Regions from separate parts of the Scandinavium manionii genome, predicted to be linked through region 3. Evidence: predicted binding sites of a transcription regulator. Region 3 holds the regulator's gene; each other region holds the start of a gene.
The links. The regulator sigma-54, encoded in region 3, starts transcription at its own class of promoters, with help from an activator protein. The targets are predictions, from matches to a motif close to GTTGGCACANNTTTCGCTNT.
Positions count from the first base shown of each region.

Region 1: the regulator sigma-54 is predicted to act here: its motif matches at 964-983, upstream of glnK (P-II family nitrogen regulator).
Region 2: the regulator sigma-54 is predicted to act here: its motif matches at 3,688-3,707, upstream of glnA (glutamate--ammonia ligase).

Region 1 covers NZ_JALIGC010000040.1:714,539-720,987, reverse strand. The annotation lists gene MUU51_RS21160 (SmdB family multidrug efflux ABC transporter permease/ATP-binding protein) at 1-780, shown strand, start outside; gene glnK (P-II family nitrogen regulator) at 1,036-1,374, shown strand; gene amtB (ammonium transporter AmtB) at 1,406-2,692, shown strand; gene tesB (acyl-CoA thioesterase II) at 2,775-3,635, opposite strand; gene MUU51_RS21140 (YbaY family lipoprotein) at 3,853-4,422, shown strand; gene MUU51_RS21135 (MGMT family protein) at 4,455-4,766, opposite strand; gene MUU51_RS21130 (dTDP-glucose pyrophosphorylase) at 4,829-5,236, opposite strand; RNA gene ffs (signal recognition particle sRNA small type) at 5,472-5,568, shown strand; gene MUU51_RS21120 (helix-turn-helix domain-containing protein) at 5,949-6,449, shown strand, end outside.
Region 2 covers NZ_JALIGC010000029.1:11,766-18,214, forward strand. The annotation lists gene glnG (nitrogen regulation protein NR(I)) at 1-859, opposite strand, end outside; gene glnL (nitrogen regulation protein NR(II)) at 871-1,920, opposite strand; gene glnA (glutamate--ammonia ligase) at 2,189-3,598, opposite strand; gene typA (ribosome-dependent GTPase TypA) at 3,979-5,805, shown strand; gene yihX (glucose-1-phosphatase) at 6,053-6,449, shown strand, end outside.
Region 3 covers NZ_JALIGC010000036.1:324,187-330,635, reverse strand. The annotation lists gene arcB (aerobic respiration two-component sensor histidine kinase ArcB) at 1-1,215, shown strand, start outside; gene elbB (isoprenoid biosynthesis glyoxalase ElbB) at 1,453-2,106, shown strand; gene mtgA (monofunctional biosynthetic peptidoglycan transglycosylase) at 2,103-2,828, shown strand; gene npr (PTS phosphocarrier protein NPr) at 2,883-3,155, opposite strand; gene rapZ (RNase adapter RapZ) at 3,152-4,006, opposite strand; gene ptsN (PTS IIA-like nitrogen regulatory protein PtsN) at 4,040-4,531, opposite strand; gene hpf (ribosome hibernation promoting factor) at 4,589-4,876, opposite strand; gene rpoN (RNA polymerase factor sigma-54) at 4,899-6,332, opposite strand; gene lptB (LPS export ABC transporter ATP-binding protein) at 6,380-6,449, opposite strand, start outside.

The sequences.
Region 1 (6,449 bases), on a different contig from region 3:
GCACCGCTGCAAAGCGGGTCGATCGACGTTGACGATGTCTCTTTCGCCTACCGTGGCGATCGTCTGGTGCTGCAGGACATCAACATTAACGTGCCGACGCGCAGCTTTGTGGCGCTGGTCGGGCATACCGGCAGCGGTAAAAGTACGCTCGCCAGCTTGCTGATGGGCTACTATCCGCTGAGCAAAGGCGAAATTCGCCTCGATGGACGCCCGCTATCGTCGCTGAGCCACGGCGTCATTCGTCAGGGCGTGGCGATGGTGCAGCAGGACCCGGTGGTGCTGGCCGAATCGTTCTTTGCCAACGTCACGCTGGGCCGTGATATCAGCGAGGAACAGGTTTGGCAGGCGTTGGAAACGGTACAGCTCGCAGAACTGGCACGCACCCTGAGCGACGGGATTTACACCCGACTCGGTGAGCAGGGCAATAATCTGTCGGTCGGACAGAAACAGCTGCTGGCGTTGGCCCGCGTGCTGGTGGATACCCCGCAAATTTTGATCCTCGATGAAGCCACCGCAAATATCGATTCCGGCACCGAGCAGGCGATCCAACAGGCGCTGGCGCTGGTACGACAGCGTACGACGCTGGTGGTGATCGCCCACCGTCTTTCAACCATCGTTGAGGCCGATACCATCATGGTGCTCCACCGTGGACAGGCGGTGGAGCGGGGCACGCATCAGCAACTTCTTGAAGCCAAAGGGCGTTACTGGCAGATGTATCAACTGCAACTTGCCGGGGAAGAACTGGCGGCCAGTATCGAAGAAGAAACGCTTATCGCCTGATGCACCACGATTAAGCAATTTACTCACACCAGCGCGCGCTGGTGCAAAAACAAAACTCACCTTGCACCGCAATGGTGCGTTTTGTTTTTCCTTCCTGCTTCTCATTTCCGTTAAGTCGAACAGCACTGCTCTACGCAGCCACAGAAAAGGCCAGAATCTTCTGGATGATCTCCGGTTTTAATTTCTGGCACGCCGATTGCTTTACCTCATAGGTGTTAGCTGCCGCCATTACCGAATTCTGACTGGAGGGGATCTATGAAGCTGGTTACCGTGGTGATTAAACCATTCAAACTCGAAGACGTTCGCGAAGCGCTGTCTTCCATTGGTATTCAGGGGCTGACCGTGACCGAAGTGAAAGGCTTCGGGCGTCAGAAAGGCCATGCCGAGCTTTACCGCGGTGCCGAATATAGCGTCAATTTTCTGCCGAAGGTGAAAATCGACGTGGCGATCGCCGACGATCAGCTCGATGAGGTGATCGACGTGATCAGTAAAGCGGCATACACCGGCAAGATTGGCGACGGCAAGATCTTCGTCGCCGAGTTGCAACGCGTCATTCGTATTCGTACTGGCGAAGCCGACGAAGCGGCTCTGTAACGCCTGGCACACAGTGATAGGGATCGAGAAAATGAACAAAACTCTACTGAAAATTGCCCCAGCTGTACTGGCACTGTTGCCGGGCCTGGCTCTGGCGGCGCCTGCGGTCGCCGATAAAGCTGACAACGCCTTTATGATGATCAGCACCGCGCTGGTGCTGTTTATGAGTATCCCCGGGATTGCGCTGTTTTACGGCGGCCTGATCCGTGGCAAAAACGTGCTTTCCATGCTGACGCAGGTCACCGTCACCTTCGCACTGGTTTGCGTGCTGTGGGTGGTTTACGGCTATACCCTGGCGTTCGGCACCGGCGGCAACTTCTTCGGCAGCTTCGACTGGGTGCTGCTGAAAGGCATCGAACTGAAAGCGCTGATGGGCACCTTCTATCAGTACATCCACGTGGCCTTCCAGGGTTCATTCGCCTGTATCACCGTCGGCCTGATTGTTGGCTCGCTGGCGGAGCGTATTCGCTTCTCCGCAGTGCTGATTTTCGTGGTGGTGTGGATGACCTTCTCCTACGTACCGATTGCGCATATGGTCTGGGGCGGCGGTTTGCTGGCCACGCATGGCGCGCTGGACTTCGCGGGCGGTACTGTTGTTCACATCAACGCCGCAGTTGCGGGCCTGGTGGGCGCATACCTGATTGGCAAACGCGTGGGCTTTGGCAAAGAAGCGTTCAAACCGCATAACCTGCCAATGGTCTTCACCGGCACGGCTATCCTGTACGTGGGCTGGTTCGGCTTTAACGCCGGTTCCGCAAGCTCCGCCAACGAAATTGCGGCACTCGCTTTCCTGAACACCGTAGTGGCGACTGCGGCTGCGATTCTGGCCTGGGTCTTCGGTGAGTGGGCGGTACGCGGTAAGCCTTCTCTGCTGGGCGCATGTTCTGGTGCAATCGCCGGTCTGGTGGCGGTCACTCCTGCCTGTGGTTACATCGGCGTGGGTGGTTCCCTGATTGTCGGTATCGCGGCGGGCCTGGCCGGTCTGTGGGGCGTCACTGCTCTGAAACGCTGGCTGCGTGTGGATGACCCATGCGATGTGTTCGGTGTACACGGCGTATGCGGGATTGTAGGTTGTATCCTGACCGGCATCTTCGCATCGACTTCACTGGGTGGCGTCGGCTATGCGGAAGGCGTGACCATGGGCCATCAGGTTCTGGTACAGCTGGAAAGTATCGGTCTGACGATTGTCTGGTCTGGCGTGGTGGCTTTCATCGGTTACAAACTGGCTGACCTGACTGTGGGACTGCGTGTTCCGGAAGAACAGGAACGCGAAGGTCTGGACGTCAACAGCCACGGCGAGAATGCGTATAACGCATAATTGCCAGCGTCCGACAGATTGAGTTATCTCCAGAGCGCAAGAAGCCTCCCATTGGGAGGCTTCTTTGCATTACGGCAAAGGGTTAATTGCGGTTACGTATTACGCCTTCCTGCACCGTAGAGGCAACCAGGGTGCCATCCTGAGTATAGAACTCGCCACGCACAAAACCGCGCGCGCTCGACGCAGAGGTGCTCTCCACGCTGTACAGCAGCCATTCGTTCATATTGAACGGGCGATGGAACCACATGGAATGGTCAATCGTTGCGACCTGCATCCCTTTTTCGAGGAAGCCCACGCCGTGCGGCTGAAGGGCAACCGGCAGGAAGTTAAAATCAGATGCATAGCCCAGCAGATATTGATGCACGCGGAAATCATCGGCCACCGTGCCGTTGGCGCGGATCCATACCTGGCGTTTTGGCTCAGCCGCGTGGCCCTTCATCGGGTTATGGAACTCGACCGGACGGATCTCCAGTGGTTTATCACACAGAAACTTCTCCTTCACCTGTGGGGGCAGAAGATGCGCCAGCTGGCGGGCAATATCGGTTTCGGATGACAGCGAATCAGGGGCAGGGGCCAGCGGCATCTGCTTTTGATGTTCGTAGCCCGATTCCGGCGCCTGGAAAGAGGCGGTCATATAGAAAATCGGCTTGCCGTTCTGGATAGCTGCCACGCGGCGGGCGCTGAAACTATTGCCATCGCGCAGTACCTCAACGTCATACACAATCGGTTTTTGGCTGTCACCTGGGCGTAAAAAGTAGCTGTGGAACGAATGCACCAGACGGTCGACAGGCACGGTTTCTTTAGCGGCATACAACGCCTGACCGACGACCTGGCCGCCAAATACCTGGCGTAAGCCCAGATCCTCACTTTGACCGCGGAACAATCCCTCTTCAATTTTTTCCAGATTTAACAGGGTTAGCAGATTAGAGAGAGCCTGACTCATAAATGTCCTCAAAGGTAAAAAGACCGCGTGCTGCGCGGGAATAGCCACAGTATAACGCAGTTTTCGAAGTGGTCCGATGGGTGCAATTATCTGAATAACGGCGCGATTACAGGCAAATATCTGAGATCTGTGCCACACTTACTGCGTCACAAATGTTTTAACCACTCACTCTTGCAGGATTTAATCCTGTGAGTGCATGGATGATAAGGAGAACATAATGAAACTCGTGCACATGTTAAGTGGTTTAGCGGTTGCGGTTGCACTGTCTGCCTGTGCTCAAAAAAGTGCGGATATCAAGACACCGGCACCAAGCCCGAACCCCTCTGAGGCTACACAACCTGCCATTCAGCAACCTAACGTTTCTGGTACCGCCTGGATCCGCCAGAAAGTGGCCCTGCCACCGGATGCGGTGCTGACGGTAACGCTGTCGGATGCTTCTCTGGCAGATGCGCCGTCGAAAGTGCTTTCTCAGAAAGTCACGCGTACGGAAGGGAAACAGGCACCGTTCAGCTTCGTGCTGCCGTATAACCCGGCAGATATTCAGCCAAACGCGCGGATCCTGTTGAGTGCGGCAGTGACCATCAACGATAAACTGGTGTTCATTACCGATACGGTGCAGCCGGTTATCAATGACGGTGGCACCAAAGCTGACCTGACACTGGTGCCTGTGCAGCAAACTCCAGTGCCGGTGGCGACTGATGGTGGTGCGGCAACAACCGTACCGTCGACTTCACCGACTCAAGTGAACCCGTCGTCCGCCGTACCTGCCCCGACGCAAATCCCATAACGTCGGCTTCCCTCCTCCTCGCGGGGGAGGGATCAGTAATTCCAGCGATACTTCTGCATATCAATTTTGCCGCTACCCGATACCTGAACGCCTTCCGATAGCAGCGCCTGGCGCTGACGCTGGAGATCTGGCCCGGTCAGGGAAATATTGCCATGGCGATTCACCACCCGATGCCATGGCAGGGTTGATCCTTCCGGTAAACGGCGCAGAACGCCACCCACCTGACGCGCCGCGCGAGGCGAACCCGCCAGCCGCGCGACGTCTCCGTAGGTCGTGACAGCACCTTCCGGGATGGCTGCAACGATTTGCCACACCCGGTGCGGAAATGAATCAATGGGTTCCATAGCGCTTTCCAGTTGGGAAAAGCACAGGATAAGCGACGCACTTCAGCTTGTGAAGGTGGAGATCACTCGGGCTGCTGGAAGGTAAACTCCAGGGCCAGGCCAATTACCTGCGAGGTACTCGGCGCAAACTCATCGGGTTTGACCACCTGATTTTCGAGGAATTTCAGCTTTCTGGAGGCGGTGTTGATAATCAGCTTACCGCGCAATTCCGGGAGTACCTGGGTGCTGATGGGATAGGTTACGCGCCCGGAAACCGCCACGGGTATCCTGCGCAGCGGCACGTGGCCGACCACGCCAAGCGAGGCGAACAGCACTGCCACCGGGGTGACAAACAGCAAAGCGTTAGGGCTGACGCTGATAAAATCCAGCACCACGCTGGGGCGTAAATAGTTGAGGCCCTGATGGGCAAGAGTCACTTCGTCGATAGCGGGCATTGGCAGCGTGAGTGTCAAAGGCAGTGATTTGATCATTGTCGACCCCTAAAAAAGAAGAAAGACGGATGTCCGATGGCATTAAAACAGTCTGGACACTCTCCCAGGTTTTGCTGAGAGCAAGTTCGCAATATGGAAATCTTGTTCCCGCAGGACCCCAGTAAAGGTACAGTCGCACAATAAACCATCATCCAGACCGCGGTGGGTTGCAATTGCCGGGCCGCGCAGGGATAATGCGTCAGCGCGTTAGGAATAACGCTCTCAATGGGGGCTCTGTTGGTTCTCCCGCAACGCTACTCTGTTCACCAGGTCAGATCCGGAAGGAAGCAGCCAGGGCAGACGACGTGTGTGCCGGGATGTAGCTGGCAGGGCCCCCACCCATTTCTGGGTAACTCACTGATTTCCCCCCCCTTTTTTTATTTTTTTTCATTCCTTCAGGTCATGCCTCTGTTCGCCGATGTTGGCTATGTACCTTATGCAATACCAGGATAAACAACAGCTCTGACGCGAGAACGAAATAAAGCATATTATTGCTTGTTGCGTGCTGCTCTTTATATGACGGGTCGTTGCATCTATCAGAGCTTTCTTGGGGTTTGTGCAAAATGAAAGCGTCTTTATTTAATTTTAAATTTAATGCTGTTTCTTTCGTTTCATTAATTTAATAGGGGTGTAATACCATAGTCTTCGCTCTATAATTATTCTGCAATTTTTATTTGGTAGTTCTAATTTTGAAGTTAAAGAGGAATGGAATATGGTGATTTGCCCACCAAAACGTCCCGGTGATGCAATTGACACTTTAATCAACGCCCTTACGCCTTTAGGCGAAACAATACATATTGTTGCACGAAAAAGAATTGCCTGGGGGACGCGTGACAAATCTTATATTTATCTGGTCATACAAGGCGAAGTCTCAGTATTAAGGATATCTGATGGACTCCTTTTGGGGACGACGAATGAGCCCCATGTCCTTGGTTTTACTGAAATGTTTTGCCCTATCCGCAGTAACCTTATTCGAGCCGAGACGGCGTGTACACTCATTCGCGTAGATGCATCGCTTGTGATCCCTGAGATTGAACGACTCAGTTTATGGCGTGCGGTCGCAGAGTTATCAACCTACCACACCACTTTCATGTTGTATCGCGATATGCAGATTGTGAATCAACGCACGCCGCCCGTGGTTCATCAGTATCTTCAAGAGCTGGATAAGCTTCCGACAGAGAGGAAATATCAAGTTAACATTCTTAGCTATATT
Region 2 (6,449 bases), on a different contig from region 3:
GCAGCTCAAGGTTCTGGTGCGTTGCCGCAATGATGCGGACATCCACTTTCACCGGCGCATAACCACCCACGCGATAAAACTGACCATCGGCCAGCACGCGGAGCAGACGCGTCTGCACATCCAGCGGCATATCGCCGATTTCATCTAAGAACAGCGTCCCGCCGTCGGCCTGTTCAAAGCGGCCCTGACGAATAGTATTCGCCCCAGTAAACGCGCCTTTTTCGTGGCCAAACAGTTCAGACTCAATCAAATCTTTAGGAATTGCCGCCATGTTCAGCGCGATGAAAGGTGATTTCGCGCGAGGGCTATGGCGATGCAGGGCATGAGCAACCAGCTCTTTACCGGTCCCGGATTCACCGTTGATCAGGACGCTAATAGACGAACGGGAAAGACGGCCGATAATGCGGAACACGTCCTGCATCGCAGGCGCTTCGCCAATAATGTCCGTTGTCGGCCCGTTGACCTGCACATTGCGCGGTTGCTGCTGTTCCTGATAGTGGCTAATCGCCCGTTCGACCAGTGCTACCGCTTCGTCGATATCAAACGGCTTCGGCAGATAGTCGAAAGCCCCTTGCTGGTAGGCGCTCACGGCCGCATCCAGATCGGAATGGGCCGTCATTATGATGACAGGGAGCATCGGATGGCGTTGTTTAATCTGTTTGAGCAACGCCAGCCCGTCCATACCAGGCATTCGGATATCAGACAGCAGCACGTCCGGCGTCTTGCTGGCCAGCGCGTCGAGCACTTCGCTACCACTTTCAAACGTGGTGCAGGTTAATCCTGCCCCGGTGAGCGCGCGTTCAAGCACCCAACGGATGGAACTATCGTCATCAACGATCCAGACTATCCCTCGTTGCATAAAATGCACCTCTATTTCCGAATGGGCAGGTAAACCGAAAATTCTGTATGGCCCGGCCAACTGTTGAACTCAATTTTGCCGGAGTGTTGATCGATCAAGCTTCGGGCGATGGATAAGCCCAGACCGGTGCCGCCTTCGCGCCCACTGACCATCGGATAAAACAGCGTATCCTGCAGGTGAGAGGGGATGCCCGGTCCGTTGTCTTCTACGTCAATGCGGGCGGTAAGACGGTAACGTACGCCGTGGAGCGTTAACTGGAACGCGGTACGGGTACGCAGAATAATTTCGCCGCCTTCCGGGCCCAGTGCTTGTAGAGCATTACGCACGATATTCAGTAAAACTTGCTCTATCTGGTCGGGATCGTGCGGTAATTCCGGTAAGCTTGGATCGTAATCACGTGTTAAACGCACGTTGTCCGGAAGCTCCATCGACACCAGTTTCACCACACGTTCAGCAACTTTGTGAATGCTTTCAGTGATATGCATTCCTGGCTGCTGTGGACCAAGAAGCCTGTCCACTAAATTGCGCAGGCGATCGGCCTGCTCAATGATAACTTTGGTGTATTCCAGCAGTGACGGATCGGGCAGCGCTTTACTCAAAAGCTGAGCCGCGCCGCGCAGGCCGCCAAGCGGGTTCTTGATTTCATGGGCCAGACCGCGCACCAAATCGCGTGCAGCGACCTGCTGAGCATGCTGCAGCTGTTCCTGGCTCAGACGACGCTGGTTATCCATCGGCGCCATCTCGAGCAGGATAAGGCCATCAGGCAGCCGTTGAGCGGTCAACGACAGAATGTGCGAGCGGCCATCAATGACCAACGTCACTTCGTTGTCCGTGAAACCCTGTCCTGCCAGCAGACTTTCCTGCATCAGGTCAATGTTCAGGGAAAAATAACTCAACAGTTCCGGCAGCGGTGTACCGAATAATTTACGCGAACTCTGGGCGAGCAGCTGCTGCGCTGCCGGGTTGGCGTAATGAACCGCCAGCTCGTCATCGACCAGTAGGATACTGTTGATTAAAGAATTGAGGATCTGCCCAGCATCGGGCAGCACGCCTGTTGCCATCCGGCAGTCTCCTGAAAGGTGTGCACCAATTTAGTGCATTATAGCGGTTTTCTTCCGCAAAGCGCCTGATATCAGACTGTTGCTGGAGAAAAAAGCCCATCCTAAGATGGGCCAAAAGTTTCCACGGCAACTCAATCTCCGTGTCCTTCACGCTGCAACAGTGTTGGCTGCCTTTGTTCGCCCAAATCACTTAGTGGACTAAGCTCATTGGGACTTACTCAGTTGCCGCCTTGTTACAACGCGAAAACCATCGGAGATGACTAACTTCTTAAACGCTGTAGTACAGCTCGAACTCTACCGGATGCGGAGTCATGCGAACGCGGTCGTTTTCTTCAACGCGCAGAGCGATGTAAGCATCGATCGCTTCGTCAGTGAACACGCCGCCCGCAGTCAGGAACTCGCGGTCTTCGTTCAGGCAGTTCAGTGCTTCTTCCAGAGAACCTGCAACCTGTGGGATCTCTTTCGCTTCTTCTGGCGGCAGGTCGTACAGGTTTTTGTCCATTGCTTCGCCTGGGTGGATCTTGTTCTTGATACCGTCAAGACCAGCCATCAGCAGAGCTGCGAAGCACAGATACGGGTTAGCCGCTGGGTCCGGGAAGCGCACTTCGATACGACGTGCTTTCGGAGACGCAACCACTGGGATACGGATAGATGCAGAACGGTTACGGGCAGAGTAAGCCAGCATAACCGGTGCTTCGTAACCCGGGACCAGACGCTTGTAGGAGTTGGTGGTTGGGTTCGCCAGGGCGTTGATCGCTTTAGCGTGTTTGATTACGCCACCGATGTAGAACAGTGCCTGCTCAGACAGACCTGCATATTTGTCACCCGCGAACAGGTTAGTACCGTTCTTGGACAGGGACATGTGGCAGTGCATACCGGAACCGTTATCACCGAACATAGGTTTTGGCATGAAAGTCGCGGTTTTACCGAAACGGTGCGCGACGTTGTGAACCACATATTTGTAGATCTGAATTTCGTCAGCTTTTTTGGTCATGGTGTTGAAGCGGGTTGCCACTTCGTTCTGACCAGCAGTTGCTACTTCGTGGTGGTGAGCTTCAACAACCAGGCCCATTTCTTCCATCACCAGACACATGGTAGAACGCAGGTCCTGTGCGGAATCGACTGGTGGAACCGGGAAGTAACCGCCTTTAACCGCTGGACGGTGGCCTTTGTTGCCGCCTTCGTATTTGGTGCCGGTGTTCCATGCGCCTTCGATATCATCGATAGCAACGTGGGAGCCGGAAATAGAGCTACCGAAACGCACATCATCGAACAGGAAGAACTCTGGCTCTGGCCCGAACAGAACGGTGTCTGCGATGCCGGTGGAACGCAGGTATTCTTCAGCGCGTTTAGCGATGGAGCGCGGGTCACGGTCGTAGCCCTGCAGAGTGCCAGGCTCAAGGATGTCACAACGAATGATCAGAGTAGACTCTTCGAAGAACGGGTCCATGACAGCAGTGGAAGCGTCTGGCATCAGAACCATGTCAGATTCGTTGATACCTTTCCAGCCACCGATAGAGGAGCCGTCAAACATTTTGCCTTCTTCGAAGAACTCGGCATTTACCTGATGAGCAGGAATTGTGACGTGCTGTTCTTTACCTTTGGTATCGGTGAAGCGCAGATCAACAAACTTCACTTCATGCTCGTTCAGCATCGTCAAAACGTGTTCAGCGGACATACTTAAACTCTCCCGGATTTGTCAGTGTCGTCGTGGTAACGAACTATTCTTGGCACTGCTTAATGTGGCGTTGTTGCCTTGAAAAAGATAAAGCGAAATCTGTGCCAACTTTTAAATACACCCCAAAAGGCGTTATGATGCGCACCATAGTGCAAAAGGGCTGCACCACGATGGATATCTTGCACCAAAATAGTGCTCATGTGTGAAATGCGGGCACTGTTTTGGTGCAATTTGCGTGATTAGGCCCTTTTTACTCTTCGTGAAAGCGATCACACGACAACTCTGCGATACTTGTTTGCAGAGGATGTTTGTGATCCTGTTTAGTCCTGCGATTAATCCGTGTACAATAACGCGCTATTTCTAATGCCTGAGGCAAAGTTGTGATCGAAAATCTGCGTAACATCGCCATCATCGCGCACGTCGACCATGGTAAAACTACCCTGGTTGATAAGCTGCTGCAGCAATCTGGTACTTTCAGTAACGAACGTGCTGAAGCCACCGAACGCGTGATGGACTCCAATGATTTGGAGAAAGAGCGTGGGATTACCATCCTCGCTAAAAACACCGCTATCAAATGGAATGACTACCGTATCAACATCGTTGATACCCCAGGGCACGCCGACTTCGGTGGTGAAGTTGAACGTGTAATGTCCATGGTAGACTCCGTTCTGCTGGTCGTTGACGCAATGGATGGCCCAATGCCGCAGACGCGCTTCGTAACCAAAAAGGCATTTGCCCATGGTTTGAAGCCAATCGTGGTTATCAACAAGGTTGACCGTCCTGGCGCACGTCCTGACTGGGTTGTTGATCAGGTCTTCGACCTGTTCGTAAACCTGGATGCGACTGACGAACAGCTCGACTTCCCAATCATCTATGCATCTGCACTGATGGGTATTGCGGGTAACGATCACACCGATATGGCGGAAGATATGACCCCGCTGTACCAGGCGATTGTTGACCACGTTAAAGCACCAAACGTTGACCTTGATGGCCCGCTGCAGATGCAAATCTCCCAGCTGGACTACAACAGCTACGTGGGTGTTATCGGCATCGGCCGCATCAAACGCGGTAAAGTGAAGCCGAACCAGCAAGTCACTATCATTGATAGCGAAGGCAAAACCCGTAACGGTAAAGTCGGTAAAGTCCTGGGCCACCTCGGTCTGGAACGTATCGAATCTGCTGAAGCGGAAGCTGGCGACATCATCGCAATCACCGGTCTGGGCGAACTGAACATCTCTGACACCATCTGCGACGTGCAGGCGGTAGAAGCGCTGCCAGCGCTGTCTGTTGATGAACCGACCGTAACCATGTTCTTCAACGTCAACACCTCTCCGTTCTGTGGTAAAGAAGGTAAGTACGTGACTTCACGTCAGATCCTCGACCGCCTGAACAAAGAGCTGGTGCACAACGTGGCACTGCGGGTTGAAGAAACCGAAGATGCGGATGCATTCCGTGTATCCGGTCGTGGTGAACTGCACCTGTCCGTTCTTATCGAAAACATGCGTCGTGAAGGCTTCGAACTGGCTGTGTCCCGTCCGAAAGTTATCAACCGTATGATCGATGGCCGTATGCAAGAGCCGTTCGAAAACGTAACTCTGGATATCGAAGAAACGCACCAGGGTTCTGTAATGCAGGCTATGGGTGAGCGTAAGGGCGATGTCAAAGACATGATCCCTGACGGCAAAGGCCGTATTCGTCTGGATTACCTGATCCCAGCGCGTGGCCTGATCGGCTTCCGTACTGAGTTCATGACCATGACTTCCGGTACTGGTCTGCTGTACTCCACCTTCAGCCACTACGACGACGTTCGTCCGGGCGAAATCGGCCAGCGTAACAACGGCGTGCTGATCTCCAACGGCCAGGGTAAAGCAGTCGCGTTTGCGCTGTTCAGCCTGCAGGACCGCGGTAAGCTGTTCCTGGGTCACGGTGCAGAAGTTTACGAAGGCCAGATCATCGGTATTCACAGTCGTTCTAACGACCTGACTGTAAACTGCCTGACCGGTAAGAAACTGACCAACATGCGTGCGTCCGGTACTGACGAAGCGACAACTCTGGTTCCTGCACAGAAGATGTCCCTGGAACAGGCTCTTGAGTTCATCGATGACGACGAACTGGTAGAAGTAACACCTACTTCTGTCCGTATCCGTAAACGTCACCTGACCGAGAACGACCGTAAACGTGCTGGCCGTGGTCCAAAAGAAGCGTAAGTTTCTTCTGGGCTAAGCCTTCAGCCGGGCTGAGTTAACGCTCACCCGGCTATTAAAAAGCCGCTGATTCAGCGGCTTTTTTTACGATTTCAACGGTCCATTCAACCTGATATTAACCAGCTTTGACACAAAGTGGGTCCCCACGCCATTCACAACCCGCACTTTTCCAGTCCTACACATCATCTCTGTAGTCAAACCCACCCTTTCCCGCTACAGTTATTTTTCCATGACACAAAAGGAGAGGATCATGCTCTATATCTTTGATTTAGGTAATGTGATTGTCGACATCGACTTCAACCGCGTGTTTGGGGCGTGGAGTGATTTCAGCCGCGTACCGTTGGCAACGCTGAAGCAGAATTTCGTCATGGGCGAGGCTTTTCATCAGCACGAGCGCGGTGAAATAACGGATGAAGCGTTTGCACAAGCGCTGTGCCATGAAATGGATCTGTCGTTGAGTTACGAGCAGTTCGCTCATGGCTGGCAGGCCATTTTTGTCGGCCTGCGTCCGGACGTGATTACCATCATGCACAAGCTGCGCGAGCAGGGCCATCGCGTGGTCGTGCTGTCTAACACCAACCGCCTGCACACCACATTCTGGCCGGATGAATACCCTGAAGTGCGCGCCGCGGCAGATCATATCTATC
Region 3 (6,449 bases):
CAGGCGCAGCAAAAAGGACTGCGTTTCGTGATGGATCCCACGCTGCCATTGCCGCATAAAGTGATAACCGATGGCACCCGCCTGCGGCAGATCCTATGGAATCTGATCAGCAACGCGGTCAAATTTACCCAGCAGGGTAACGTGTCGGTTCGCGTGCGTTACGATGCAGGCGACATGCTGCGCTTCGAAGTGGAAGACTCCGGGATTGGCATCCCACAGGAAGAGCAGGACAAAATTTTCGCGATGTATTACCAGGTGAAAGACAGCCAGGGCGGAAAACCGGCAACGGGCACCGGGATTGGTCTGGCCGTTTCGCGTCGTCTGGCGAAGAGCATGGGCGGCGATATCACTGTTTCCAGCCAGCCAGGCAGCGGCTCAACCTTTACGCTAACCGTTCACGCGCCTGCAATCGCGGAAGAAGTGGAAGACACCCTTACCGACGATGATATGCCGTTACCCGCCCTGCATGTACTGCTGGTGGAAGACATTGAGCTGAACGTGATTGTGGCGCGTTCGGTGCTGGAAAAACTCGGTAACAGCGTAGATGTCGCGATGACGGGCAAAACCGCGCTGGAGATGTTCTCGCCTTCCGAATACGACCTGGTGTTACTGGATATTCAACTGCCGGACATGACCGGCCTGGATATCTCCCGCGAGCTGAAACAACGTTATCACGCCGACGAGCTGCCGCCGCTGGTGGCGCTGACAGCCAACGTGCTGAAGGACAAAAAAGAGTATCTGGATGCGGGAATGGACGACGTGCTGAGCAAGCCGCTGGCCGTTCCGGCATTGACCGCGATTATCCAAAAATTCTGGGATACCCCTGACGACGAGGAAAGCAGCGTGACCACGACCGACAGCAACAAATCAAGCAGCGTACTGGACACCGACATGCTCCAGCAGTACATCGATCTGGTGGGCCCGCAGCTCATCACCGACGGTCTGGCGGTGTTCGAGAAGATGATGCCGGGATATCTGGCGGTGCTGGAATCAAACCTGACCGCGCGCGACCAGAAAGGCATTGTTGAAGAAGGGCATAAAATCAAAGGCGCCGCGGGTTCGATTGGTTTACGCCATATTCAGCAGCTTGGGCAGCAGATTCAGTCTCCGGATCTTCCAGCCTGGTGGGATAACGTGGGTGAATGGGTCGAAGAGATGAAAACGGAATGGCAGCAGGATATCGCTACCCTGAAAGCATGGGTCGCAAGCCGATAAAAAATGACCCCGGTCAAGCCGGGGTGCGCGAATACTGCGCCAACACCAGGGAAAACGTGGCTGCGCCTCGATAGTTTTAAGAGTGTTGAACAGACGCGGCCTGAGAATTTGGGCTGCACGTTCATTAAGATAGCAAAACTTAAATTATTTGTTACGTAAATCAGTAAAATGTGTGAAGCATGGCGGTTAAATCAAAATAACTGATGGGCTTCATGCGGTTGCAAAAAGGAACGCAGGATGAAAAAAATTGGCGTAGTGCTGAGCGGTTGTGGCGTATATGACGGCAGCGAAATTCATGAAGCGGTCATCACGCTGTTGGCTATTGCTCGAAATGGCGCGCAGGCGGTCTGTTTTGCGCCAGATAAAAGCCAGTCTGATGTGATAAACCATTTAGATGGTGAATCAATGGCGGGTGAACGTAACGTTCTGCTGGAAGCGGCGCGGATCACGCGCGGTGACATTCAGCCGCTGGCGAGTGCGCGTGCCGATGAGCTTGATGCGCTGATTGTGCCCGGCGGATTTGGCGCGGCTAAAAACCTGAGTAACTTTGCTTCCCAGGGCAATGAGTGCGTGGTGGATGTGGATTTAAAAGCGCTGACACTGGCTCTGCATCAGGCGGGTAAGCCGCTCGGCTTTATGTGCATTGCCCCGGCGATGTTGCCGAAGATTTTTGATTTCCCTCTGCGCATTACCATCGGCACCGATATCGATACCGCCGAGGTGCTGGAAGCAATGGGTGCCGAACATGTGCCGTGCCCGGTAGACGATATCGTGGTGGATGAAGAGCACAAAGTCGTCACCACTCCGGCCTATATGCTGGCGCAGAATATAGCTGACGCGGCAACTGGCATTGAGAAGCTGGTGGCCCGCGTGATGGTGCTGTGCGAATGAGTCAGCGCCGTTCGCCGTTGGCCTGGATAAAGCGCATTCTGCTGCGGGTGATAATCACGCTCGCCGTTTTTTGGGGCGGGGGCATCGCGATTTTCAGCGTGCTACCGGTGCCATTTTCAGCAGTGATGGTGGAGCGCCAGCTCGGGGAAATGTTTAGCGGTAACTTTCACTATCTGGCTCATTCTGACTGGGTAAGCATGGATGAAATGACGCCGTGGATGGGACTCGCCGTCATCGCTGCGGAAGACCAGAAATTCCCGGACCATTGGGGATTTGATGTGTCTGCCATTGAGAAAGCGCTGGCCCATAACGAGCAGAATGAAAACCGCATTCGTGGCGCATCCACATTGTCGCAGCAGACCGCGAAAAATCTGTTCCTGTGGGATGGCAGAAGCTGGCTGCGTAAAGGGCTGGAAGCGGGTTTGACGGTGGGCATCGAAACCGTCTGGAGCAAAAAACGCATCCTGACCGTTTACCTGAATATTGCCGAATTTGGTGATGGGGTATTTGGCGTCGAAGCGGCTGCGCAGCGCTATTTCCATAAACCTGCCAGCAAATTGACGATGTCGGAAGCGGCGTTGCTTGCGGCGGTTCTGCCAAACCCTATTCGTTTTCGTGCTGATGCGCCATCAGGGTATGTTCGTAGCCGTCAGGCGTGGATCTTACGCCAGATGCGTCAGCTCGGTGGGGAAGGGTTTATGCGGGAAAATAAACTGTATTAAAGATTTTGCCCTCTCCTGCGGGAGAGGGCGTCAGACAGTCAGCGTAAACGCGGACTAATCTTCATCGAAACCGGCGTTAAACAGTGCGATCACCGCCGCCAGGGCTTCAGTTTCTTGCGGCCCGCTGGCTTCGATTTCAATCTGTCGGCCTTTGGCAGAATCCAGCATCAATAACGCGATAACGCTGCTGGCTTCGGCTTCGGTGCCTTCGTCATTGCGCAGCCACACTTCGGCATCATAATTCTGTACCAGCTCAAACAGCTTCATCGCCGGGCGGGCGTGCATCCCCAGCTTATTCGTGATTTCAACCGTGTGCTTTACGCTCATGTTTTCCGTTTTTCCAGCGTCCGATGACGAGACTGAACGTTCTTCCCGCGTGAGCGGAAGTAGTCAGCCAGCTGTTCGGCAATGTACACCGAACGATGTTTACCGCCGGTACAACCAATCGCGACCGTCAGATAGCTGCGGTTGTTGGTTTCCAGCATAGGTAACCATAGCTCAAGATAGCTGCGGGTCTGATAGATAAAATTGTGAACTTCTGTGTGACGATCGAGGAACGCGGCAACCGGTTTATCGAGGCCGGTCATAGGACGCAGTTTCGGGTCCCAGTGCGGGTTTGGCAGGAAACGCACGTCGAACACGTAATCGGCATCGATAGGGATCCCGTGCTTAAAGCCGAAGGATTCAAACACCATCGTCAGTTCGCGTTCACGCTTGCCAAGCAGGCGCGTACGCAGCATTTCAGCCAGTTCATGCACCGACATTTCTGACGTGTCGACAATCAGGTCAGCACGGGAACGCAGCGGTTCCAGTAAATCGCTTTCCTTATCGATTGCGCTTTCCAGCGACAGATTTTTGCTGGAAAGAGGGTGCAGACGGCGTGTATCGCTATAGCGGCGGATCAGCGTGTTGCGATCGGCATCAAGGAACAACAGTTGCGGAGAGAATGCATCAGGCAAATTGTCCATTGCCTGTTCAAAAATCTCCGGAGATTCCGGCATGTTACGCACATCAATGCTGACCGCGGCAGAAATTTGTCGGTCAGCAAGGCTTTTCGCCAGTTCGGGCAACAGCACGACGGGCAGGTTATCCACACAGTAAAAGCCCATGTCTTCCAGCGCACGCAGGGCGACAGATTTACCTGAGCCCGAGCGACCGCTGACAATCATCAGTACCATCAGTCGTTTCTCCTTAAGACAACCGAGTTACCGTTAGGCATCTTCATCACCGTTATCGTCGCTGGTGATAATTTCATACAGTTCCTGATCGCTCTGTGCGCTACGCAACCGGCGGCAGATGGCTTTGTCTGCCAGACGCTTCGCCACCAGTGAAAGGGTGTGCAAATGCGTTTTGGTCTGATCGGCAGGCACCAGCAGGGCGAACAGCAGATCAACCGGCTGGTTATCAATCGCATCAAAGGCGATCGGTGTTTCGAGCTGCACGAAAACGCCGACGGCACGCAGAGTATCTTCTTCCAGCTTGCCGTGAGGAATGGCGATGCCGTTGCCGATACCGGTACTGCCCATCTTTTCACGGGTCAGAATAGCTTCGAATACCACCTGTGACGGTAAGCCAAGCTGTTTTGCGGCCAGTTCGCTGATGATTTCCAGCGCACGCTTTTTACTCTGGCAGTGAACTGCACTGCGGGTACATTCCTGGTTAAGGACATTGCTCAATTGCAGAGCGGAATCATTGTTCATCATAATTTCACCTGCGTGCCGCCCAACCCGAACAACCGGGTCAGGCGTACGCCCGGACAATTAGTGTTGTTTCAGTTTATCTTTATGTTTGGTCAGCTGTCTTGCCAGCTTATCGATAAGACCGTCTATTGCGGCATACATATCCTGCCCTTCCGCACTGGCATGAATTTCGCCCCCGTTAACATGCAGGGTGGCATCCGAGATATGAGTCACCTTTTCCACTTTTAACACAATATAGACTTGATTGATCCGTTCGAAAAACTGCTCAAGCTTCGCGAATTTGGTGTTCAAAAATTCACGCAGTGCGTCAGTGATTTCGACATTGTGTCCTGTGATATTGAGCTGCATAGTGTCTTCCTTATCGGTTGTGTCAGACCAGCTGTTTACGCTGGTTTGACGGCGGAATGGATAAAGACTCTCGGTACTTTGCAACGGTGCGGCGTGCCACCATGATACCCTGTTCGGACAGCATGGTAGTCAGCTTACTGTCACTCAGTGGTTTCGCGGGATTTTCCGCGGCAATTAACTTCCTCACCAGTGCGCGAATGGCCGTGGACGACGCTTCGCCGCCGCCTTCGGTATTCACATGGCTGGAGAAGAAATACTTAAGCTCAAAAATGCCCCGTGGGCTGTGCAGATACTTTTGCGTGGTAACGCGTGAAATCGTTGATTCATGCATTTCGACGGCCTGGGCAATATCAGCCAGCACCATCGGTTTCATGAACTCTTCGCCCTGATCAAAGAACGCCTGCTGCTGTTCGACGATGCAGCGGCTCACCCGCAGTAGCGTGTCATTGCGGCTTTCCAGGCTTTTAATCAGCCATTTGGCTTCCTGTAGGTTGCTGCGAATAAATTGGCTGTCGGCGTCGTTGCGCGTGGTGCTGCACATGCCAGCGTAATGCTGATTGATTTGCAGGCGCGGGATACTGTCGGAATTGAGTTCAACTGCCCAACGGCCGCTGATTTTACGCACCAGCACATCGGGGATGACGTATTCTGGTTCGCCGGTCTGAATCGACTGACCCGGACGCGGATCCAGAGACTGAATCAACGACACGGCTTCTTTCAGCACATCCTCTTTGAGGCGAGTGACGCGCATCAGGGAACGGAAGTCATGGTTGGCCAGCAGGGGGAGATGATCGCTGATAATCGTTTTGGCTTCCGTTAGCCACGGCGTCTCTTTGGCAAACTGGGAGAGCTGGATCAACAGGCAGTCGCGAAGATCTTTTGCGGCCACGCCGATCGGATCAAAGCGCTGGATGCGTTTCAGCACCGCTTCGACTTCATCGAGATCGAGCTCTTCGTCGCCGATGCTTTCGAGGATCTCTTCCAGCGATGCGGTGAGGTAGCCGGTGTCGTCAACCGCGTTCACGATCGACGTGGCTATCGCGCGGTCGGTATCGGAAAACGGCGTCAGCCCAACCTGCCACATCAGATAGTCCTGAAGTGACTGCGTCGTTTCGCCCTGGTAGACCGGCAGTTCGTCATCCTGATAATCGGTGCCGGTACCGGACGGCGTGCCTGCGGTATAGATTTCATCCCAGCTGGCGTCGAGCGGAAGCTCATCGGGCATTTCTTTCTGCTCGAGGGCATCAACCGTATCAAATGTGTCGTTATCGGTTTCTTCTTGTGAATCGACTTCCTCGTGAAGGTCGGTTTGCTCAAGCAGGGGATTACTCTCCAGCGCTTGCTGAAGTTCCTGTTGCAGCTCGAGCGTAGAAAGCTGTAACAGACGAATAGCCTGTTGCAGTTGCGGCGTCATGGCGAGCTGTTGGCTGAGCCTTAATTGCAAACCTTGCTTCATAATCAGGGCAAATTTCTCCGGCCAGAATGTCTGTATTCACTACCCTATCAGAGTCTGAAGTCTTCCCCAAGATACACGCGCTTAACATGCTCGTCCTGGAGGATTTGTTCCGGCGTA